DNA from 4 places in the Streptomyces sp. NPDC006197 genome. Region 1 is predicted to be linked to each of the others. Evidence: riboswitches for the same ligand, from Rfam matches in the RefSeq annotation. Region 1 holds a riboswitch; each other region holds the start of a gene.

What was found. A riboswitch is a leader RNA that binds a small molecule or an ion and turns the genes downstream of it on or off. The one in region 1 is predicted to bind cobalamin.
Region 2: linked by a shared signal. The riboswitch ahead of cobN (cobaltochelatase subunit CobN) and the one ahead of ABZ318_RS10835 (cobalamin biosynthesis protein) in region 1 are both predicted to bind cobalamin.
Region 3: linked by a shared signal. The riboswitch ahead of ABZ318_RS30225 (energy-coupling factor ABC transporter permease) and the one ahead of ABZ318_RS10835 (cobalamin biosynthesis protein) in region 1 are both predicted to bind cobalamin.
Region 4: linked by a shared signal. The riboswitch ahead of ABZ318_RS19190 (prenyltransferase/squalene oxidase repeat-containing protein) and the one ahead of ABZ318_RS10835 (cobalamin biosynthesis protein) in region 1 are both predicted to bind cobalamin.

The regions. Positions count from the first base shown of each region.
Region 1 covers NZ_JBEXSZ010000025.1:6,910-12,628, reverse strand. The annotation lists gene ABZ318_RS10850 (hypothetical protein) at 32-1,159, opposite strand; gene ABZ318_RS10845 (inorganic phosphate transporter) at 1,666-2,934, shown strand; gene ABZ318_RS10840 (hypothetical protein) at 2,951-3,172, shown strand; cobalamin riboswitch at 3,293-3,425, shown strand; gene ABZ318_RS10835 (cobalamin biosynthesis protein) at 3,460-4,434, shown strand; gene ABZ318_RS10830 (cobyric acid synthase) at 4,431-5,719, shown strand, end outside.
Region 2 covers NZ_JBEXSZ010000006.1:33,205-38,923, reverse strand. The annotation lists gene ABZ318_RS03035 (PA14 domain-containing protein) at 1-76, opposite strand, end outside; gene ABZ318_RS03030 (precorrin-2 C(20)-methyltransferase) at 191-1,684, opposite strand; gene ABZ318_RS03025 (precorrin-8X methylmutase) at 1,681-2,334, opposite strand; gene ABZ318_RS03020 (cobalamin biosynthesis protein CobG) at 2,331-3,560, opposite strand; cobalamin riboswitch at 3,636-3,775, shown strand; gene cobN (cobaltochelatase subunit CobN) at 3,813-5,719, shown strand, end outside.
Region 3 covers NZ_JBEXSZ010000126.1:2,041-7,759, reverse strand. The annotation lists gene dhaK (dihydroxyacetone kinase subunit DhaK) at 1-742, shown strand, start outside; gene dhaL (dihydroxyacetone kinase subunit DhaL) at 769-1,389, shown strand; gene ABZ318_RS30230 (PTS fructose transporter subunit IIA) at 1,386-1,832, shown strand; cobalamin riboswitch at 1,911-2,116, shown strand; gene ABZ318_RS30225 (energy-coupling factor ABC transporter permease) at 2,145-2,843, shown strand; gene ABZ318_RS30220 (energy-coupling factor ABC transporter substrate-binding protein) at 2,840-3,328, shown strand; gene cbiQ (cobalt ECF transporter T component CbiQ) at 3,334-4,083, shown strand; gene ABZ318_RS30210 (ATP-binding cassette domain-containing protein) at 4,080-4,952, shown strand; gene ABZ318_RS30205 (NADPH-dependent 2,4-dienoyl-CoA reductase) at 5,098-5,719, shown strand, end outside.
Region 4 covers NZ_JBEXSZ010000056.1:14,182-19,900, forward strand. The annotation lists gene ABZ318_RS19180 (energy-coupling factor transporter transmembrane protein EcfT) at 1-194, opposite strand, end outside; gene ABZ318_RS19185 (SCO2322 family protein) at 191-862, opposite strand; gene ABZ318_RS19190 (prenyltransferase/squalene oxidase repeat-containing protein) at 871-2,121, opposite strand; cobalamin riboswitch at 2,195-2,330, opposite strand; gene ABZ318_RS19195 (MBL fold metallo-hydrolase) at 2,417-3,454, opposite strand; gene ABZ318_RS19200 (aldehyde dehydrogenase) at 3,576-5,039, shown strand; gene ABZ318_RS19205 (ferredoxin) at 5,039-5,272, shown strand; gene ABZ318_RS19210 (hypothetical protein) at 5,366-5,719, shown strand, end outside.

The DNA.
Region 1 (5,719 bases):
CCCGAAAGCCCAATCGGAATCAGAAGTGCCGTCAGAGCAGCGGGGTGAGGAAGCGGCGCAGGGACTCCTCGTAGCGGACCGGGTCGGCGTTCCACATCGCGGCGTGCGGGGCCTGCTTCACGGTCCGCAGGCTGACCAGGCCGGGCAGGCGGGCGGCGAGTTCGACGGAGGGTTCCCAGGGGGCGAGGGTGTCGTCGGGGCCGTGGAAGAGGAGGGCCGGGGCGCGCAGGGCGTCCGGCTCGGAGACGGTCCGGAGGAGGTCGCCGTGCGCGCCCGTCCTGCCCTGGGCGGCGCGGACGGCGAGCGGGAGCAGGGGTCCCGGGACGTGGCGGGCCGCCGCGAGGTTGCGGAGGGTGGCCTCCCAGTCGAGGACCGGGGAGTCGAGGACGAGGCCGCCGATCCGGTCGCGCACGCCCGATTCGGCGGCGGCGCGCAGGGCCATCGTGGCGCCGGTCCCCCAGCCGTGCAGGACGACCTTCCGGGCCCCCCGGCGGACGGCGTAGCGGATGGCGGCGTCGACGTCCCGCCACTCGGAGTCGCCGAGGTGGGCGAGGCCGTCCGGGGTGCGGGGCGCCCCTTCGTCGCCCCGGTAGGCGGGGACGAGGACGGGGATCTTGCGGCGGTCGTAGAAGGGGACGAGGTTCAGCGGGTGCTCGCGGGTGGTGCCGAGGCCGTGCAGGGCGATCACCCAGGTGGAGCGGTGGCCGGGCACGAGCCAGGCGGGCAGGGGGCCGAGCTCGCCGGGGATCTCGACGTCCTCGTGGACGAGGCCGAGGGCACTGGTCGGGGTGCCGCGGTGGAGCTGGGGGGTGAGCCGGACGCGGGCGCCGGGCCCGAGGACGCCGAGCTCGACCCGTTCCAGGCGGCGGACGACGGTGTCGGCGGTGTGCGGGACCCGGTCGAGGACGGGGCCGAGGACGGCGTGCAGGCCGGGGGCGTCCATGCCGTACGTGCCGGGGCGCAGCGAGGCGAGGCTGCGGGTGAGGGTGATCCGTTCGGGCCCCGTGGCGTGCACGGTGAGTCCGGGATCTCCGGGCAGTGGTCGTCCGGACGGCGCCTTGAGGGCGACGTCGCTGGCGTACCGGCCGGCCGCGATCGCGGCCGCGCCGACACCGATCAGGGTGGTGACGGCCGCTGCCGTCGCTGTAGCCGGGCGCACGCTCCCAGTCTCGGCAGGGCGGGGTGGAGCTGCCACCGGACGGACCCGGCCGGGGTGGACCGCGGCGGGACCGGGGGGTCACCTGGGGCGGATCGCGGCGGGACCGGGGGGTCACCTGGGGCGGATCGCGGCGGGACCGGGGGTCCACCTGGAGCGGATCGCGGCGGGACCGGAGGGCCGCCCGGGGTGGACCGCGGCGGGCCGGAGGGGTCGCCCCGGGGAGTGACGTGGGTCTCCTCCAGGGGGTCCCCCGGCCGGATGGTCCTGTCCAGGGGGTGGAACCGGGTGCCGGGGGAGGAAGCGGGGCAGGTCGCACGTGCCCCGGGAAGGGCGGGATCACCCGGGTTGCGCGGTGACCGCATCGTGGACGCCGCGCCCTCCGGGGCGGGAAGCGGAACCTCTTGACACCGGATAGGGACACCACGCCGCCCGCCCCAGTTCATCTTCCGTTCACCCAGGTTGCTTACGTTCGACGAGCCACTGACGTCAAACGATTGCCTGGGTAAATGGAACACATCACGCTGCTGCTCGCCATTGTGGTCGTGACAGCTCTCGTGTTCGATTTCACGAACGGTTTCCACGACACCGCCAACGCGATGGCCACGACCATCTCGACCGGTGCACTCAAGCCCAAGACGGCGGTGGCCATGTCCGCCGTGCTGAACCTCGTCGGCGCGTTCCTGTCCGTGGAGGTCGCCAAGACGATCTCCAAGGGACTGGTCAACGAAGAAGGCATCCAGCCCGAAGTGATCCTCGCCGCGCTCGTCGGCGCGATCCTCTGGAACCTGGTGACCTGGCTGGTCGGACTGCCCTCCAGCTCCTCCCACGCCCTGATGGGCGGCCTCATCGGCGCGACCGTCGCCTCGATCGGCGTCAGCGGTGTCAACGGCGAGGTCGTCGTCACCAAGGTCCTCATCCCGGCCGTCGCCGCGCCGATCGTCGCGGGCATCGCCTCGATGCTGGCCACGAAGCTGACGTACAAGATCGGCGCCAGGACCGACGAGAAGGACACGGCCAAGGGCTACCGGGCCGGCCAGATCGCCTCCGCCGGTCTCGTCTCCCTCGCCCACGGCACCAACGACGCCCAGAAGACGATGGGCATCATCACCCTCGCCCTGGTCGCCGGCGGCGCCCTCGCCCCCGGCTCCAACCCGCCCGTCTGGGTCATCGTCTCCGCCGGTCTGGCGATCGCGCTCGGCACCTACCTCGGCGGCTGGCGCATCATCCGCACCATGGGCAAGGGCCTCACGGACCTCCAGCCGCAGCAGGGCTTCGCCGCCCAGACCAGCGCGGCCACGACCATCCTGGCCTCCTCCCACCTCGGCTTCTCGCTCTCCACCACCCACGTCGTCTCGGGTGGCGTCATGGGCGCGGGCCTCGGCCGCAAGGGCGGTGTCGTCCGCTGGTCGACCGCCACCCGCATGTTCGTCGCCTGGGGCCTGACCCTGCCGGCCGCCGGCCTGGTCGGCGCGGGTGCCGAGTACGTCGCCCGCCAGGGCGACTGGGGCGTCTACGTCGTCGCGGCCTTCCTGATCGCCTCCTGCCTCGGCATCTGGCTCGTCTCCCGCCGCCAGGTGGTCGACCACACCAACGTCAACGACGTCGAGACCGACGCCGAGACCGAGCCCGCGGGCGTCGTGACCACCGCGATCGCGGCCGTCACCCCGCCGCCGGCCGGCTCCGTCGCCGCCGTCGCGGACGAGGACCTGAAGACCACCATCCCCGCGCCGGTCCCCACGGACCCGGCCGCTCCCCCGGCCCCCGCCGCGGTCTAAGGAACTGGAACCAAGCATGAAGATCGACTGGGCAGCCCTCGGCTCCGTCTTCGGAGTCAGCCTCGGGGCGACCGTCGCCCTCGTGGGCCTCTTCACCCTCGGTGTCATCGGCCTCTCCAAGCAGGAGCGGGCCGCCGCGCAGGGAGGCTCCGCCACCCTGGCCCGCACCGGCGCCTACGCCGCTTTCGGCCTGTGCCTGGCGGCCGTGGCGTACGGCATCTACCTGATCGTCGCCTGACGCTCCCGTCACCTCGGCCGGGCGGCCCGCATCCTCGGATGCGGGCCGCTCGGCCGTCGTGTTTGTGGTGCTTCGCACAGTGACGCGGTGCAGGTCAAGGGTGAGTTGACGGCTGTTCTCGGCCCGTGGTGGACTGCCGAGGCCATTACGGCGGCAGTAGAGGAAGTCCGGTGCGAATCCGGCGCGGTCCCGCCACTGTGACCGGATCCCACGGGTCCGGGAGTCAGGAACTCTCGCCGCCGGTCACGTCGATCCAGGGCGCGGACCCTGAGTGAGGACAGAGCGCCATGCCCGGCCTCGGCCGCAGCGTCTCCCCAGCCACCGGTGTCTTCGCGTACGGCGCGGCCCTGGGCCTCGCCGTCGATCTGCTCGTCGGCGACCCCCGCCGCGGACACCCCGTCGCCGCCTTCGGACGCGCGGCGGGCCGCGTCGAGCGGGCCCTGTGGCGCGACCACCGCGGCTGGGGCGCCCTGCACACCGCCGTCTGCGCCGGCGCCACCGTCGCGGCCGGCGCCCTCGCCGCCCGTACGGCACGGGGCAGCCGCGCCGGATCCGTCGCGCTCACCGCGGCGGCCGTCTGGGCCGTCGTCGGCGGTACGACCCTGGGGCGCGAGGCCCGCGCGATCGGCGGTGCCCTCGCCGCCGGGGACCTGGAGGTGGCCCGGGAACGGCTGCCGCACCTGTGCGGACGCGACCCGCAGTCCCTCGACGGTCCCGCGATGGCCCGCGCGGTCGTCGAGTCCGTCGCCGAGAACACCTCCGACGCCGTGGTCGGCGCCCTCTTCTGGGGAGCCGTCGCGGGCGTGCCGGGGCTGGTCGGCTTCCGGGCCGTCAACACCCTCGACGCGATGGTCGGCCACAAGTCGCCCCGGTACCGCCGGTACGGCTGGGCCTCGGCCCGCCTCGACGACCTGGCCGGCTGGCCCGGGGCCCGGCTGACCGCCGCGCTCGCGACCGTCGCCGGCGGAGACCCGCGCGGAGCCGTACGGGCCTGGCGGGCGGACGCCGCGAAGCACCCGAGCCCGAACGCGGGACCGGTCGAGGCCTCCTTCGCGGGCGCCCTCGGCGTGCGGCTCGGGGGGACCCTCTCGTACGCCGGGCGGGTCGAGCACCGGCCCGTCCTCAACGCGGAGGGGCGGCCCGTCGAGGTCGCCGACATCGACCGCGCGGTCCGGCTGTCCCGCCGGATCACCGGACTGACCCTGGCCGCCTGCGTGGGCGGCCGCATGATCGCGAGCGCGCTGAAGCGGAGGAACGCATGAGGGGTGGGGGGCTGCTCGTCGCCGGGACCACGTCCGACGCGGGCAAGAGCGTCGTCACGGCCGGCATCTGCCGCTGGCTGGTCCGGCAGGGCGTCAAGGTCGCGCCGTTCAAGGGACAGAACATGTCCCTGAACTCCTTCGTCACCCGGGAGGGCGCCGAGATCGGCCGGGCGCAGGCCATGCAGGCGCAGGCCGCGCGGGTGGAGCCGACCGCGCTCATGAACCCGGTGCTGCTCAAGCCCGGCAGCGACCGCTCCAGTCAGGTCGTCCTCATGGGCAAGCCGGTCGGCGAGCTCAGCGCCCGGGGCTACCACGGCGGGCGGCAGAAGGAACTCTTCGAGCCGGTCCTGGCGTGCCTGGAGGAACTGCGGGGCACGTATGACGCCGTGATCTGCGAGGGGGCGGGCAGTCCGGCCGAGATCAACCTGCGGCGCACGGACATCGTGAACATGGGCATCGCGCGGGCCGCGAAGCTCCCCGTGGTCGTCGTCGGGGACATCGACCGGGGCGGGGTCTTCGCCCAGTTCTTCGGGACGACGGCGCTGCTCTCGCCGGAGGACCAGTCACTCGTCGCCGGATACCTGGTGAACAAGTTCCGGGGCGACGTGAGCCTGCTCGAACCGGGCCTCGACATGCTGCACGGGCTCACCGGCCGCCGGACCTTCGGCGTCCTGCCGTACGCGCACGGGCTCGGGATCGACGAGGAGGACGGCCTGCGGGTCTCGCTGCGGGGCACCGTCCGCGAGTCGGTCGTCGCGCCGCCGCTCGGCGAGGACGTGCTGCGGGTCGCCGTGTGCGCCGTGCCGCTGATGTCCAACTTCACGGACGTCGACGCCCTGGCCGCCGAGCCGGGCGTCGTCGTCCGGTTCGTGGACCGGCCCGAGGAGCTCGTCGACGCGGACCTCGTCGTCGTCCCGGGCACCCGGGGCACGGTGAAGGCGCTGGCGTGGCTGCGCGAGCGGGGGCTCGCCGACGCCCTCGTCCGGCGCGCGGCCGAGGGCCGGCCCGTGCTGGGCATCTGCGGCGGCTTCCAGGCCCTCGGCGAGCGCATCGAGGACGAGGTCGAGTCGAAGGCCGGCGTGGTCGACGGGCTCGGGCTGCTGCCCGTACGGGTCCGGTTCGGGGTCGAGAAGACCCTCGCCCGGCCGGTCGGCGAGGCGCTCGGCGAGCGGGTCGAGGGGTACGAGATCCACCACGGGGTGGCCTCCGTGGAGGGTGGGGAACCGTTCCTCGACGGGTGCCGGGTCGGCTCCGTGTGGGGCACCCACTGGCACGGCTCGCTGGA
Region 2 (5,719 bases), on a different contig from region 1:
GGGTGGCGGTGAGCAGCCCGCCGGAGGCGGCGAGGGCGGCCGTGGCGGCGATCGCGCTCAGCCGGGTACGAGTCATCACAGGGAGGGGGCCTTTCCGGGCCTGTGGAAAGCACGTGGAACAGGTGAACGCCTGTGTGACTCGCGAGGTGGGGGCAGGGTTGCCCCGGCCCCCACATCGTCACCTCCGTGTTCAGCCGTACCGCCGCGGCGTCCACGTGATCGTGCGGCCGTCGCCCCGTTCGACCGCGCGCGTCTGCGAGGAGCCGATCAGGAGGAGGGTGCGCATGTCGACCTCCGAGGGGTCCAGGGTCTTCAGGGTGAGGACCCGGACCGACTGCTCCGGGCCGCCGACGTCGCGGGCGACGACCACCGGGGTCTCGGGGGCGCGGAGTTCGAGGAGGAGGTCGCGGGCGGCGGCCACCTGGTGGGTGCGGGACCTGGAGCCCGGGTTGTAGAGGGCGATGACGAGGTCGGCGGAGGCGGCGGCGCGCAGCCGGGCCTCGATGACGTCCCAGGGCTTGAGGCGGTCGGAGAGGGAGATCGTGGCGTAGTCGTGGCCCAGGGGGGCGCCGGCCGCGGCGGCGGCCGCGTTCGCCGCGGTCACCCCCGGGAGGACCCGTACGGGCACGTCCGCGTACTGCGGTTCGCAGGCGACCTCCAGGACGGCCGTCGCCATGGCGAAGACGCCCGGGTCGCCGCCGGAGACGACCGCGACCTTCCGGCCGCGCCGGGCCAGGTCGAGGGCGAACTCGGCGCGCTCGGACTCGACCTTGTTGTCGGAGCCGTGCCGGATCTGCCCGGGGCGGAGGACGGGGACCCGGTCGAGGTACGTCGTGTAGCCGACGAGGACGTCGGCGTTGACGAGCGCGCCGCGCGACTCGGGGGTGAGCCAGGGCGCCCCGGCGGGGCCGGTGCCGACGACGGTGACCTCGCCCATCTCCCGTACGGGAGGCTCCTGGTCGATGCGGGAGGGCAGGACGGCCACCGAGAAGTACGGGACGGAGGACGGGTCCACGTCCGTCAGCTTCTCCGTGCGCTCGCCCGTCATGAACGCGCGCTCCACATAGCGCGCGTCGTCGAGCCGGCCGGCCCGTTCCAGCGCCCGCTTCACGGTGGGGAAGGTGCGGCCGAGCTTCATGACGACCGCCGAGTCGGTGCCCGCGAGGCGGGCCGTCAGCTCGTCCTCCGGCAGGGTGCCGGGGATGATCGTGAGGACCTCCTCCGCCTCGCACAGCGGCTCGCCGAGCCGGGCGGCGGCGGCGCTGACCGAGGTGACGCCGGGGATGACGGTCGTGTCGTAGCGGTCGGCGAGCCGCTTGTGCATGTGCTGGTACGAGCCGTAGAAGAGCGGGTCGCCCTCGGCGAGGACGGCGACGGTGCGGCCGGCGTCGAGGTGGGCGGCGAGGCGGGCCGAGGCCTCCTCGTAGAAGTCGTTCAGGGCGCCCCGGTAGCCGCCCGGGTGGTCCGTGGTCTCCACCGTGAGCGGGTACATCAGCCGCTCCTCGACGTGGTCCTCGCGGATGTGCTCGGCGGCGATGGAGCGGGCTATGGAGCGGCCGTGGCGGGCCGAGTGGTAGGCGACGACGTCGGCCTCGGCGATCGCCTTCACGGCGGCGACGGTCATCAGGTTCGGGTCGCCGGGGCCGAGGCCCACGCCGTAGAGCTTGCCGGTCGGGGTGGTCATGCCTGGATCTCCGCTTCGTGGGCGAGGGCGTTGATCGCGGCGGCCGTCATCGCGCTGCCGCCGCGCCGGCCCCGTACGACCAGGTAGTCGAGGCCGAGGGTGTTCTCGGCGAGGGCGTCCTTGGACTCGGCGGCGCCGATGAAGCCGACCGGGATGCCGAGGACGGCGGCGGGCTTCCCCGCGCCCTTCGCGACCATCTCCAGGAGGTGGAAGAGGGCGGTCGGGGCGTTGCCGATGGCGACGACGGAGCCTTCGAGGCGGTCCCGCCACAGTTCGAGCGCGGCGGCGGAGCGGGTGGTGCCCAGCTCGGCGGCGAGGCCGGGCACGGCCGGGTCGGAGAGGGCGCAGAGCACCTCGTTGTCGGCGGGCAGCCGCTTGCGGGTGACGCCGCTGGCGACCATCTGGGCGTCGCAGAGGACGGGCGCGCCGGCGCGGAGGGCGGCGCGGGCGCTCGCGACGACGCCCGGGGAGTACGCGATGTCCTGCACGAGGTCGGTCATGCCGCAGGCGTGGATCATCCGGACCGCCACCTGGGCGACGTCGGCGGGCAGGCCCGCGAGGTCCGCCTCGGCGCGGATCGTGGCAAAGGACCGGCGGTAGATCTCCGTCCCGTCCTTCTCGTAGTCGAACATCCTGTTGCTCTCGCTCATCTCGTCGTGCGGGCCGTGGTCACTGCTTCGGGCAGGGAGGTACGGGGGGTGGGGACGCCGTCCACCAGGTAGGCGTCGTCGCCGGTGGCGAGGACGTCGACCCAGGTGCCGTGCGGGTGCCCGCAGCGGCGTTCGCACCCGGAGAAGTGCACGGGCAGCGGCCCCGCGGGTGCGGCGAGGGCGACGGTCCTGACGTCGGCGAGGGACTTGGCGCAGCCGGGCCGTCCGGTGCAGGCGCTGACCCCGACCGAGGGCAGGTCGGGCCGGGTGACCAGGCCGTGCGTCTCCAGGCCGGGCAGCCGGTCGGCACGGGCCTCGACGGCGACCACCCCGCGCCAGGGCGTGAACCGCAGCTCGCCGGCCCCGTCGGCCAGGGCCCGCAGCTGCGCGGCGGTCAGCCGGCCGAGGGGGGCGAGGACGTGCAGGGCGTGCTCGCCGAGCGGCCCGGGCGCGGGCGGCCGGGACACGGGAAGCGGCGGTACGGGTACGGGCTCCGCCGTGATCCCGGCCCGTGCGAGGGCCCCGGCCCAGTCGGGGACGTGCCCGTCGGGCAGCTCGTGCGGCCGCCAGGCCCCGTTCCCGGCGGCCTCGGCGGCGTCGAGGAACGCGAGGGCGGCGGCGAGGGCGGCCCGTACGGCGTCGTCGGCGGCGAGACGGAAGGCCCGGGAGCCGAGCCGGAGGAGGACGGACCCGTCCTGGCCTGCGATCAAGCTCACATCGCCGCCGAGTCCGGCGACGTCCCCGCGCCCGTCGTCGAGGACGAACAGGAACCGTCCCGAAAGGGACGCGGCCCGGGGCTCGGCGCACAGGGCGGCGTCCAGTGCGCGCGCCCACAACTGCACGTCCGCACAGCCGAGTCCGTCGAGTTCCGCGCCGGGCGAGGCCACGATGTTGCGGACGCGTTCGTGGGTGGGGGAGGGCAGCAGACCGGCCCCGGCCAGGAGCTCCGCGAGCTCCGCCCCGCAGCCTTCGCCGAGGCCGCGCAGCTCCGCGTTGCCGCGTGAGGTGATGCTGATCCGCCCGTCGCCGAGGGTCTCGGCGGCGCGGGCCAGGACCTCGGCCTGACGGCCCGTCAGGCGGCCTGCGGGCAGGCGCAGTCGGGCGAGGCGTCCGTCGTCGGCGGGGTGCAGGCGCAGCGCCCCGGGGCAGGCGTCGCCACGGTCCCGTATGCGAGGTTCGCCCGGTTCGGGCGTCGGGGGCGGGGTGGGCGGCATGGCGGCGAGCATACCCACGGGGAACCGGCTGACCACCGGGTGTGATCCGGCCGACTCCCCGGTTCCCTCCGGCCCGGAGACGGCACGATCTAGGATGCAGATCGGCATGGGGTCCCAGGGCCCCGGGGAGGAAGCCCGGTGAGAATCCGGCGCGGTCCCGCCACTGTGAACCCGTACCAGCGATGGCACGGGTGAGTCAGGAACTCCTGCCGTCCACACGACCACCCGGGGCGCGGACAACCCCGAGGAAGGCCTGAGCTCGCCATGCTCCTGCTGCTGTCGCACTCCGACACCGACCTGCTCAGCGCCCGCGCGGCCGGAGGGCCGGTGGAGTACCGCTTCGCCAACCCCTCCCGCCTTCCGCTCGCCGACCTCCCGGCCCTCCTCGACGGCGCCGACCTGGTCGTCGTCCGCCTCCTCGGCGGCGTCCGCTCCTGGCAGGAGGGCCTGGACGCGGTCCTCGCCGCCGGGAAGCCGGTCGTCGTCCTCAGCGGCGAGCAGGCCCCCGACGCCCAGCTCATGGAGGCCTCCACCGTCCCGATCGGCGTCGCCACCGAGGCCCACGCCTACCTGGCGCACGGCGGCCCCGGGAACCTGGAGCAGCTGGCCCGCTTCCTCTCCGACACCGTCCTGCTCACCGGCCACGGCTTCGAGGCCCCGGCCGCCGCCCCCACCTGGGGCCCCCTGGAGCGGACCGTCCGGAACGAGACCGGCCCGACCGTCGCCGTGCTCTACTACCGCGCCCACCACATGAGCGGGAACACCGCCTTCGTCGACGCCCTCTGCGGGGCGATCGAGGACGCCGGCGCCCGGGCCCTCCCGCTGTACGTGGCGTCCCTGCGCGCCCCCGAGCCGGAGCTGCTCGACCGTCTCCGTACGGCCGACGCCATCGTCACCACCGTCCTCGCCGCCGGCGGCACCAAGCCCGCCGAGGCGCAGGCCGGAGGCGACGAAGAGGCCTGGGACGCGGGCGCGCTCGCCGCGCTCGACGTGCCGATCCTCCAGGCGCTGTGCCTGACCGGCTCGCGGTCCGCGTGGGAGGAGAACGACGAGGGCCTCTCCCCGCTGGACGCCGCCAGCCAGGTCGCCGTGCCCGAGTTCGACGGCCGGCTCATCACCGTCCCCTTCTCCTTCAAGGAGATCGACGAGGACGGTCTGCCCGCGTACGTCGCCGACGCCGAGCGCGCCGCCCGCGTCGCCGGGATCGCCGTCCGGCACGCCCGCCTCCGCCACATCCCGAACGCCGAGAAGAAGCTGGCGCTCGTCCTCTCCGCGTACCCCACGAAGCACTCCCGCATCGGCAACGCCGTCGGCCTGGACACCCCGGCGTCGGCGGTCGCGCTCCTGCGCCGCCTCCGTGAGGAGGGCTACGACTTCGGCCCGGTGGAGGACCTCCCCGGCCTCGTCTCCGGCGACGGCGACGAGCTGATCTACGCCCTCATCGAGGCCGGCGGCCACGACCAGGACTGGCTGACCGAGGAGCAGCTCGCGAAGAACCCGGTCCGCATCCCGGCCGCCGACTACAAGCGCTGGTACGCCACCCTGCCCGCCGAGCTCCGCGAGCAGGTGGAGGAGCACTGGGGCCCCGCGCCCGGCGAGATGTTCCTCGACCGCTCCCGCAACCCCGAGGGCGACATCGTCCTCGCCGCGCTGCGGCGCGGGAACCTCCTGATCCTCATCCAGCCGCCGCGCGGCTTCGGCGAGAACCCGATCGCGATCTACCACGACCCCGATCTTCCGCCGTCCCACCACTACCTGGCCGCCTACCGCTGGATCGCCGCCCGCGCCGAGGACGGCGGCTTCGGCGCCGACGCCATGGTCCACCTCGGCAAGCACGGCAACCTGGAGTGGCTGCCCGGCAAGAACGCCGGCCTGTCCGCCGCCTGCGGCCCCGACGCGGCCCTCGGCGACATCCCGCTGGTCTACCCGTTCCTCGTCAACGACCCGGGCGAGGGCACCCAGGCCAAGCGGCGCGTCCACGCCACCCTCGTCGACCACCTGGTGCCGCCGATGGCCCGCGCCGACTCGTACGGCGACATCGCCCGCCTGGAGCAGCTGCTCGACGAGTACGCGCAGATCAGCTCGATGGACCCGGCGAAGCTCCCGGCCATCCGCGCCCAGATCTGGACCCTGATCCAGGCCGCCAAGCTCGACCACGACCTGGGGCTCGA
Region 3 (5,719 bases), on a different contig from region 1:
TCAGGTGGTGCGGGCCGCCGCCGCGGTCGACAGCGGCGCCGGAGTGCTGTTCGTCGTCAAGAACTACACCGGTGACGTGCTGAACTTCGAGATGGCCGCGGAGCTCGCCGAGGACGAGGGCATCCAGGTCGCCAAGGTCCTCGTCGACGACGACGTGGCGGTGACGGACAGCCTGTACACGGCGGGTCGGCGCGGCACCGGCGGCACGCTGTTCGTGGAGAAGATCGCGGGTGCGGCCGCCGAGGAGGGCGCCCCGCTGGAGCGGGTGGAGTCGATCGCCCGCCGGGTGAACGAGCGGTGCCGGTCCTTCGGGGTGGCCCTGAGCGCCTGCACGACCCCCGCCAAGGGCAGCCCGACCTTCGACCTCCCGGAAGGGGAGCTGGAGTTGGGGATCGGCATCCACGGCGAGCCCGGCCGGGAGCGACGGGCCATGATGACCTCGCGGGAGATCGCCGACTTCGCCGTCGACGCCGTCGTGGAGGACCTGCGCCCGTCCGCGCCCGTCATCGCCCTGGTGAACGGGATGGGCGGGACACCGCTCCTGGAGCTGTACGGGTTCAATGCCGAGGTGCAGCGGGTGCTCGGCGAGCGGAAGGTGCCGGTGGCCCGGACGCTGGTCGGGAACTACGTGACCTCGCTCGACATGGCGGGATGCTCGGTGACCCTGTGCGAGGTCGACGAGGAGCTGCTGCGCCTGTGGGACGCGCCGGTGCGGACGCCCGCGCTGCGCTGGGGCCGGTGACAGCGGGGATGGGAAGGGGGAGCGAGATGGCGGAGACCTTCGGCGCCGGGTTCCTGGTGCGCTGGCTGGCCGCGGTGGCCGAGGACGTCGACCGGGAGGCGGACCGTCTCACCGAGCTGGATTCGGCCATCGGCGACGCCGATCACGGAGCCAATCTCAAGCGGGGGTTCGCCGCCGTGACGGAGACCCTGGCGAAGGAGCCGCCCGCGAACCCGGGCGCGGTGCTCACCACCGCCGGACGGCAGCTCATCTCCACCGTCGGCGGTGCTTCGGGACCGCTGTACGGGACGCTGCTGCGGCGCGCCGGGAAGACCCTGGGCGAGGACGGGGAGGTCACCCGGGAGCGGTTGGCGGAGGCGCTCGGCGTCGGTGTGGCCGCCGTGTCGCAGCTGGGCGGTGCCCAGGTGGGCGACAAGACGATGCTGGACGCGCTCGTGCCGGGCGTGGAAGGACTGCGGAGCTCGTACGAGGCGGCCCGCGCCGCCGCCGAGGAGGGCGCCCTCGCGACCGTGCCCCTCCAGGCGCGCAAGGGCAGGGCCAGTTATCTCGGGGAGCGGTCGGTCGGGCACCAGGATCCGGGGGCGACGTCGTCGGCGCTGCTCTTCGCGGCCCTCGCCGACACCGCCCGCGCGGAGGGCGCGCGATGAGCCCGGAGGGCTCGGCCTCGGAGGGCCCGGTTCCGGAGGGCTCGGCGGTCGTGGGCATCGTGCTCGTCTCGCACAGCGCGGCGGTCGCGACGGCGGTCGTCGAACTGGCCCGTGGCCTCGCGGGCGGCGGTGACCTCGCCCCGGTCCTGCCCGCGGGCGGGACGCCGGACGGTGGCCTCGGAACGAGTTCCGAGCTGATCCGCGGGGCCGCCAAGGCCGTCGACCGAGGGGCCGGGGTCGCGCTCCTCGTCGACCTGGGCAGCGCGGTCCTCACCGTGAAGGCGCTGCTCGCCGAGGGCGACGAACTGCCCGAGGGCTCCCGCCTGGTGGACGCGCCGTTCGTCGAGGGCGCGGTGGCCGCGCTGGTGACGGCGAGCGCCGGCGGGGATCTCGACGCGGTGGCGGCGGCGGCCTCGGAGGCGTACGCCTACCGCAAGGAGTGACCACGGGGACCGGGTGCGTGCAGTGACCGGAGGGGCGCGCCGCGTGGTGGCCGTGTTGTGATCCAGCAGGTCAACCCACTAATGTCGCAGGGCCTTGGTGTACGGGAAACCGGTGCGGTACCGGTGCGGCCCTCGCCACTGTGATCGGGAGGTCCGGCTCCACCCCCGGGGGAACACCTCGGGGAAGCCACTGGACCGTCGCGGGAGACCGCGACGGTGTGGGAAGGCGGAGTCGGGCCGTATGACCGTCAGCCAGGAGACCGGCCAGGGTGCGTTGTCCATCCACGAGGTGCTGGAGAGGGTCTCCCGATCATGCATATAGCCGAGGGGTACCTACCCCCTGCGCACGCCGCCGCCTGGGGCGTCGCGGCCGCTCCGTTCGTCGTCCACGGGGTGCGCGCGCTGACCCGCGAGGTGCGGTCGAACCCCGAATCCACTCTGTTGCTCGGTGCCTCCGGCGCCTTCACCTTCGTCCTGTCGGCGCTCAAGCTGCCTTCGGTCACCGGTAGTTGTTCGCATCCGACCGGTACGGGGCTCGGCGCGATCCTGTTCCGGCCGCCGATCATGGCGGTCCTCGGGACGATCACCCTGCTCTTCCAGGCCCTGCTGCTCGCGCACGGCGGACTGACCACGCTCGGCGCGAACGCCTTCTCCATGGCGATCGTCGGACCCTGGGCGGGATACGGGACGTACCGGCTGCTCCGGCGGTTCGGCGCGCCCCTGATGGTGGCCGTCTTCTTCGGCGCGTTCGTCGCCGACCTCTCCACGTACTGCGTCACCAGCGTGCAGCTGGCCCTGGCGTTCCCCGACCCCGGCAGCGGTGTGCCCGGCGCGCTGGCCAAGTTCGGCGGGATCTTCGCCGTGACCCAGATTCCGCTGGCGGTGAGCGAGGGCCTGCTCACGGTGCTCGTGATGCGGCTGCTCACCCAGTCCAGCAAGGGCGAGCTGACGCGCCTCGGCGTCCTCGGCCGGCCGCGGGCGGAGCAGCCCGAGGAGGTGGTCGCGCGATGAGCCGGAACGCGAAGGTCAACACGCTGCTGCTGCTCCTCGTCGCCGCGCTCGCGGTCCTGCCGCTCGCGCTGGGCCTCGGCGACCACAAGGAGCAGCCGTTCAGCGGGTCCGACAGCGAGGCGGAGACCGCGATCACGGAGCTCCAGCCGGACTACAAGCCGTGGTTCAGCCCGCTGTACGAGCCGCCGTCCGGCGAGATCGAGTCGGCGCTCTTCGCCCTCCAGGCGGCGCTCGGCGCCGGTGTCCTGGCGTACTACTTCGGCCTGCGGCGCGGCCGCCGCCAGGGCGCGGCGAAGGCCGCGGAGGCGGCGGGGGCGAAGGGTGCGGCGGCGGAGGACGATCCCGTCGGGGGCGGCGATTCCGATACGGCGAGGGGTGGGCCCGAGTCCGGTGCCGCGAGCGGCGGGTCCCGGTTCGTCGTCGGTGGTGCGGGGGTCCCCGGGGCCGACGACGGTTCCGTTCCGTTCGACGGTACGGGCGCGTAGCGCCGATGCTGCCGATCGACGCGGCGGCGCACAGCAGTCGCTGGCGCCGCCGCCATCCCGTGGAGAAGGCCGCCCTCGGCTTCGGTCTGACGTTGTGCGCCGTCTCCCTGCCGCCGTGGCCGGGAGCGCTGCTCGTGGCGGCGGCCACGCTCGCGGTGCTGCTCGGTCCGGCCGGTGTGCCGGGTCGTCAGCTGTGGCGGGCGTTCCGCATCCCGCTCGGTTTCTGTGTCACGGGGGCCGTTCCGCTGCTCTTCGAGGTGGGCGGTGCGCGCGGGCTCGTGGCCCTCGCGCCCGGCGGTCCCGTGCACGCGGGCGAGCTGCTCCTTCGGACCGCCTCGGCCTCGCTGGGGGTGCTGCTCTTCGCCTTCACGACGCCGGTGTCCGACGTGCTGCCCCGGCTCGTCCGGGCGGGCGTCCCGGCGCCCGTGGTGGACGTGGCGCTCGTGATGTACCGGATCATCTTCCTGCTGCTCGACTCGCTGGCGAAGATCCGGCAGGCCCAGGCGGCCCGGCTCGGGCACACCAGCCGGGCCGCGACCTGGCGTTCGCTCGCCGGTCTCGGCGCGACGACGTTCGTACGGGCCTTCGACCGGGCGCAGCGCCTGCAGTCGGGGCTCGCCGGACGCGGTTACGACGGGACGCTGCGGGTCCTGGTGCCGGCCTGCGCGGTCTCCCGGCGGTTCCTCACGGCGACGGGCGTCCTCCTCGCGGGGCTCGTCGCCCTCACCCTCGTACTGGAAAGGTTCCTTCCGTGACGTCTCCGACGCCGACGAAGCCCGTCGTGGAGCTGGTGAAGGCGGGTTTCGCCTATGAGGACGGGCCCGCGGTCCTGTCGGGCGTGGACTTCTCTGTGGCGGAGGGGCGCGCGATCGCGCTCCTCGGCCGCAACGGCAGCGGCAAGACGACTCTGCTGCGGCTCCTCAGCGGGGGCCTGCGGTGCGGGAGCGGGTCGCTGCTCCTGGACGGAGCCGAGGTGGCGTACGACCGGAAGGGGCTGACCCGGCTGCGGACCACCGTGCAGCTGGTCGTGCAGGATCCGGACGACCAGCTGTTCGCGGCCTCGGTCGGCCAGGACGTGTCGTTCGGTCCGACGAACCTGGGGCTGCCGGAGGAGGAGGTGCGGCTCCGGGTGCGGGAGGCCCTGGAGGCGCTGGACATCACGGCCCTGGAGGACCGGCCGACGCATCTGCTGTCGTACGGGCAGCGGAAGCGGGCCGCGATCGCGGGCGCCGTGGCGATGCGGCCCCGGGTGCTGATCATGGACGAGCCGACGGCCGGGCTCGACCCGCACGGGCAGGAGCGGCTGCTCGACGCCCTCGCCCGGCTGCGGGAGGCGGGGACGACGGTGGTGATGGCGACGCACGACGTGGATCTGGCGCTGCGCTGGGCCGACGAGGCGGCGGTGCTCTCCCCCGCCGGTCTGCGCACCGGTCCGGTCGCCGAGCTCCTCGCGGACGACGACCTGCTGGCCGCGGCCCGGCTGCGCCGGCCCTGGGGCACGTCGGTGGCCCGTGTCCTGCGGGCGCACGGTCTGCTGGGCGCGGACGGGGTGGAGCCCCGGACGCCGGAGGACCTGGACGGGTGGATCGCGGCCGAGGTGGCCGGGCCCCGCCGCTCCTCCTGAGGTGGCTGCTCAGGGCCTTTGCTACCGAGTAGTAGACATCACTCCCGGATTCTTCTGCAACTAGTTGCAGAAGGCGCCCGGGGTCGCCTAGAACTGAGGTCGACGACCCCTGCGGTCGACGACCCCTGCGCGAGGAGGCGCCCCCATGACCCCGTACCCGCATCTGCTGAGCCCGCTCGACCTCGGGTTCACCACCCTGCCCAACCGGGTGATCATGGGGTCGATGCACGTCGGCCTGGAGGAGACCGAGCACGGCTTCGAGCGCATGGCCGCCTTCTACGCCGAGCGCGCCCGGGGCGGCGTGGGGCTCATCGTCACCGGCGGCATCGCCCCCAACGAGGCCGGCCGCCCCTGGGACGGCGGGGCCAAGCTCACCACGGCCGAGGAGGTCGCCGAGCACCGGCTGATCACCGACGCCGTGCACGCCGAGGGCGGCCGGATCGCGATGCAGATCCTGCACTTCGGCCGCTACGCCTACCACCCCGGCCTGGTCGGCCCCAGCCCCCTCAAGGCGCCCATCAGCCCCTTCGTGCCGAACGAGCTGACCGACGCCGAGGTCGAGCAGACCGTCGAGGACTACGCCCGCTGCGCCGAGCTGGCCAAGGAGGCCGGGTACGACGGCGTCGAGGTGATGGGCTCCGAGGGCTACCTCATCAACGAGTTCATCGCCGCCGCCACCAATCGGCGCACCGACCGCTGGGGCGGCTCGTACGAGAACCGGGTCCGCTTCCCGCTGGAGATCGTCCGCCGGATCCGCGAGCGCGTCG
Region 4 (5,719 bases), on a different contig from region 1:
ACGTACCCGGCGACCCCGACGAGCAGCCCGAGCAGCAGCGGGTTCGTGGTCCGGGAGGCGGCGACGGCCAGGCCGAGCGCCCACAGCCACCACGCGCCCGCGTGCAGGGCGTTGGCCCGGCTCGCCTCGGGGGCCGTGAACACGGAGGCCGTGAACGCCCGGAGGCCACGGGGGACGCCACGAGCCGCACTCATGCGCGTCGGCGGGCCTTCCAGATCGCCGCCCCGCCGAGGGCCAGGACGGCCGCCCCGCCGACGAGCACGCCGAAGGACGGGCCGCCGCCCGAGCCCTCCGCGGCGGTCGAGGCGGTGGGTCCGGCCGAGGCCGGGGTCTTCGAGGCCGGGGTCTTCTCCGTGACCTGCTCGCCGCAGCCGTGCGCCGGGTAGCCCGCGATCCCGCACAGCATGGCCGAGCCGTCGTACCGCAGCGGCTTCGCCACCGCGGCCAGCGCCTCCGCGCCCGTCGCGTCCTCGCGGACCTCCGCGCAGCCGACCTTGATCAGCTTCTTCGGCGGGGCCTCCCCGGGCGGCGCGTCCGCGGGGCCGCCGAAGTCGACGACGACCGCTATCCGCTTGGTGCCGTCCTTCTTCTCCACGCCCCCGCAGATCCCCGGGAAGTCGGGGGCGACGGAGGGCAGGGAGGTGTCGTCCGTGCCGTTGCTGATCGCGAAGCGGAAGCCGAGGGCGTCGCCGTCGGCGGGCCGGGCGGTCGCCGGGCCCTGTGTGGCGTACGTCCACGGCTTCCCGCCGTCGCTCTCCCAGAACGACCAGTAGCGGTAGCCGGCCGCCTGCGCCGGGGCCGCCGCGACCGCGGTCAGGGCGAGGAGCGCTCCGGCCGCGGCGCCCGTGACCCGCGCCGGCATCCGTGCGGTCACTTCTTGCGGCCGCTCACGAGGAAGCCGACGCCGACGCCGACGAGCGTGCCGATGCCGATGATCCACCACACGTCGAAGCCGGACTCGGCCTCGTCGCTGGTGGAGGAGGCGGAGGTGTCCGGCGTCTTGGGCGCCGGGCCGGTGGCGTTGAGCTGCTCGACCAGGTCCGCCGTGCCGAACTCGCGCGGGTCGGTGTCCGTCGCGCGGGCCGCCAGGATCAGCTGCGCGTAGGCGGCCGGGCCGCCCTCCTTCGCCCAGGCGGCGGAGTTCTTCTCCAGCCACGCCAGGGCCGGCCCGGCCTCCTTCACGGCGCCGGACGCGGCGAGCGCGACGACGGCGTCGGCGGTGTTGCCGATGTCGGGCTGCTCGGTGGTGTCGGTGGCGCCCGGCATCGGCGGCAGGGTGAGGTGGCCGGTCTTCGCGAGCGCCTTCGACAGGTAGGAGGCGCCGTTCAGCGCGGCCCGCTCGACGGTCGGCTTCGACAGGTCGGTGCAGGTCGTCGGCTGCTCGGGGGAGGCCTTGGTGGCGACGACGCTCTTGCCGAGCCCGGCGAGGGTGGCCGCCGCGGTGGCGTCGGCGTTGGCGAGGAGCTTGCCGGTCTTGTCCGGCTGGTACGCGAACGCCCCGGCGCCGTCCTTGTCCGAGCAGGGCAGGGCGAAGGTGAGGAGCGCGTCGTACGGGGTGCGGCCCTCGGCGGAGGTGAACGAGACGGGCCGCACGCCGATCGCGGCGAGCGCGCCGACGACGACCGAGGTGGAGTTGGCGTCGCTCGCGCCGCCGACGCCGTAGCCCCAGCCGCCGTCCTTGTTCTGCACGCTCCGCAGCCAGTCGGAGCCGGCCTTGACGGCCTTGTCGATCGTCTCCGGGGCGGCGGCCTGGCGGCGCACGGCGTGGAGCGCCTGGAGGGCGACGGCGGTGGCGTTGGTGTCCCGCATCGTCTTCGCGTCGCAGGGCTTCGACACGTCCGCGCGGTACGAGGCGAACGAGCCGTCGGCGCACTGCTGGCCCAGGAGCCAGTCCACCGCCCGGTCGGCGGGCTGGTAGCCGGTGCCGCGCTGGGCGAGGAAGGCGAGCGACTGACGCCAGACACCGTCGTACGTCGGGTCCTTCGTGCCGTACAGGCCGGACGGGAGCGTGCCCGTGGAGGGTGACGGCGAGGGCGCGGCGGAGGCCGCCCCGGCTGCTCCGGTGCCGAGCACGACTGCGGCGGCGGCGAGCGCGGCGGCGCCGCGGCGGACGGTGTTCATGGGGCCCTCTCCTGGGGCCGGGCACCGGCACGCCTCAGGGGCACCAGGCTCCGGCTCCGTATTCCTCGACGGTGCCGGCGGTCACGTCCCGGGCGGGGCATTCCGACTCGCCACTCTTCAGGGGTGGCTCACGGTTGCGGGTCAGTGCCGGATTCGCACCGGCTTCCCCCCGTACGGGCATGATGACGACCCGCTCACTCTACCGGCCCGTACACCCGCCGCCCCGGGGGGGTGGGACGGTCGCGCTCACGCGTGAACGGGCGGACGGGGGCCATGACGGTCCGGGGCCGGGCCCTCACACCGCGACGTACGTGACGGGGTCCGTGCCCGCCACCGGTTCCGCGCGTCCGAGCTTCACCAGGCGGCGGACATGGGCCTCGGCCTCGCTGACGGCGATGTTGCGGGAGCCGTGGGGGATCTGCTCCCAGGGGCGGTTCCACTCCATGCGCTCGGCGAGCTGCCAGGGCGTGAGCGGGGTCGCGAGGAGGGCGAGGAGGCCGGTGAGGCGCTCCTCGTGGTGGTCGAGGAGTTCACGGACCCGGCCGGCGGCGTCGGCGAAGGCGTACTGGTGGGCGGGGAGGACCTCGGCGACGCCGAGGCGGCCGATCCGTTCCAGGGAGTCGAGGTAGTCGCCGAGGGGATCGGTCCCGGTGAGCTCGTCGGGGTCCTCGTACAGGCCGATGTGCGGGGAGATCCCGGGCAGCAGGTGGTCGCCGGAGAAGAGCCGGCCGTGGCCGGGCAGCCGGGAGGGGTGCTCCTCCTCCAGGTGGAGGCAGACGTGCCCGGGGGTGTGGCCGGGCGTCCAGATCGCGCGCAGCCGCCGTCCGGCCAGGTCGAGGAGCTCGCCGGGGACGATCTCGCGGTCGGGAAGGGCCGAGCGGAGGCCGGGCAGGGTCCGTGTCCGTCCGGAGGCGCGGGCGGCCCGCAGCGGGGCGATGTGCTCCTCGGGGGCGCCGACGGCGGCGAGTTTGCGGGCGAGGTAGTCGAGCCAGGTGCCGGGTTCGGACTCGCGGGTGCGGCGGACGACGGCCGTGTCGGCGGCGTGCATGGCGATCCAGGCCCCGGACTCCTCGCGGACCCGGCCGGAGAGGCCGTGGTGGTCGGGGTGGTGGTGGGTGACGACGATCCCGTGGATCTCCCGTACGGACAGCCCCAGGGCGGTGAGCCCGTCGGTGAGTTCGGTCCAGGAGGCCGGGTCGTCCCAGCCCGTGTCGACGAGGACCGGGCCGCGGCCGGTGTCGAGGACGTGGACCAGGGTGTGGCCCAGCGGATTGTCCGGGATGGGCACCCGCAGGGACCAGACGCCTCCGCCGTGCTCGGTCACCTGGGTCATGAGCGTCCTCGTCTCTGCGGTACCGGTACGACCATTGCCCACCATAACTAGAACTGGTATCAGTTCTGAAGCATCGTCAGAAAACCAGTGGGCAATTCCATCTCCTCGGGAGGCAGCGGTCATGACCGAGCTTGTGGAGCACGGAAAGCTGTTCATCGGCGGGGAGTGGACCGACCCTTCCCCGGGCGGCGGGACGATCGAGGTGATCTCCCCGCACACCGAGCAGGTCATCGGCCGGGTCCCGCACGCCTCCGAGGCCGACGTCGACCGGGCCGTCGCCGCCGCCCGCCGGGCCTTCGACGAAGGGCCCTGGCCCCGGACGACGGTCGAGGAGCGGATCGCCGTCGTCAGCCGCATCAAGGACGCGATCGCCGCGCGGTACGAGGAGATCGGCCGCGCCATCAGCGCGCAGAACGGCTCCCCGTACTCCTGGTCCGTCCTCGCCCAGGCGCTCGGCGCGATGATGGTCTGGGACGCGGCGATCACCGTCGCCCGGGACTTCCCGTACGAGGAGCGGCGCGCCGGCGTCCTCGGGCCGCTGCTCGTGCGGCGCGAGCCGGTCGGCGTCGTCGCGGCCGTCGTCCCGTGGAACGTGCCGCAGTTCACCGCCGCCGCCAAGCTGGGCCCCGCGCTGCTCGCCGGCTGCACGGCGGTCCTCAAGCCCTCGCCGGAGTCGCCCCTCGACTCGTACGTCCTCGGCGAGATCGCGGCCGAGGCCGGCCTCCCGGAAGGGGTCCTGTCGATCCTGCCCGCCGACCGCGAGGTCAGCGAGTACCTCGTCGGCCACCCCGGCGTCGACAAGGTCTCCTTCACCGGCTCGGTCGCCGCCGGCAAGCGGGTCATGGAGGTCGCCTCCCGCAACCTCACCCGCGTCACCCTCGAACTGGGCGGCAAGTCAGCCGCCGTGATCCTGCCGGACGCCGACCTGGAGACCGCCGTCGCCGGGATCGTCCCCGCCGCCTGGATGAACAACGGGCAGGCGTGCGTGGCCCAGACCCGCATCCTCGCCCCCCGCTCGCGGTACGAGGAGATCGCCGAGGCCTTCGCCGCCGCGGCCGGCGCGCTCGTCGTCGGCGACCCGCTCGACCCGGCCACCCAGGTCGGCCCGCTCGTCGCCCGGCGCCAGCAGCAGCGCTCCCTCGACTACATCGGGATCGGCCAGGCGGAGGGCGCGAAGCTGCTCACCGGCGGCGGCCGCCCGGACGGTCTCGACCGCGGCTGGTACGTCGAACCGACCCTCTTCGGCGACGTCGACAACTCCATGCGGATCGCCCGCGAGGAGATCTTCGGCCCGGTCGTCTGCCTCCTGCCGTACGGGGACGAGGCCGAGGCCCTGCGGATCGCGAACGACTCCGACTTCGGGCTCAGCGGCAGCGTCTGGACCGGGGACGTGGAGCACGGCGTCGACTTCGCCCGGGCCGTGCGCACCGGCACCTTCAACGTCAACACCTTCAGCCTCGACATGCTCGGCCCCTTCGGCGGCTACAAGAACTCGGGCCTGGGGCGGGAGTTCGGCCCCGAGGGCTTCGGCGAGTACCTGGAGCACAAGATGATCCACCTGCCGGCCGGCTACGGGGACGCGTGATGGGCGACCGCTGGCACGTGGAGGTCGACCGGAGCGTCTGCATCGGCTCCGGCATGTGCGTCAACCACGCCCCGGCCGGTTTCCGCCTCGACACGGCCCGTCAGTCCCACCCGGTGGAACCGGAGACGGACGCGGGCGAGCGCCTCCTCGCGGCGGCGGAGGGCTGCCCGGTGGAGGCGATCCTGATCACCCTGGCGGACGGAGGGGAGCCGGTGTTCCCGCCGGAGGAGTGAGTCGGACCGACGGCGCTGTCGTTCCCGCATGCAAAACTGTGCCCCGTGGAAACGGGGGCAACGGGCCTTCGTGCGTGCGGATTCGGGAGTGTTGTGCGCAAGGCGATGTGGGTGGCCGCGGCCGCCGGTGTGGCGCTGCTCGTCACGGGCTGTGGCAGCGAGGGCGGTACGGACAAGGGCGGTTCCTCCTCGGCCGGTTCGGCCGCGACGGGCGGTTCCGGCGCGGGCGGTTCGAGCGACCGGAAGCTGGACGCGGCCGCGGTCGGCAAGGAGTTGGCGGACGCGGCGACGGAGGCCGGCTTCACGCAGGACCCCTCGGGCGAGGCGGTGCCGGAGGCGCTGAAGGACTGCATGGTCTCCTGGACGGCCGACGCCGAGAAGGCCGCCGACCCGAAGAAGTCCTACGCGGACACGGTCGTGAACCTGACCGGCGGCGGCTGGACGGAG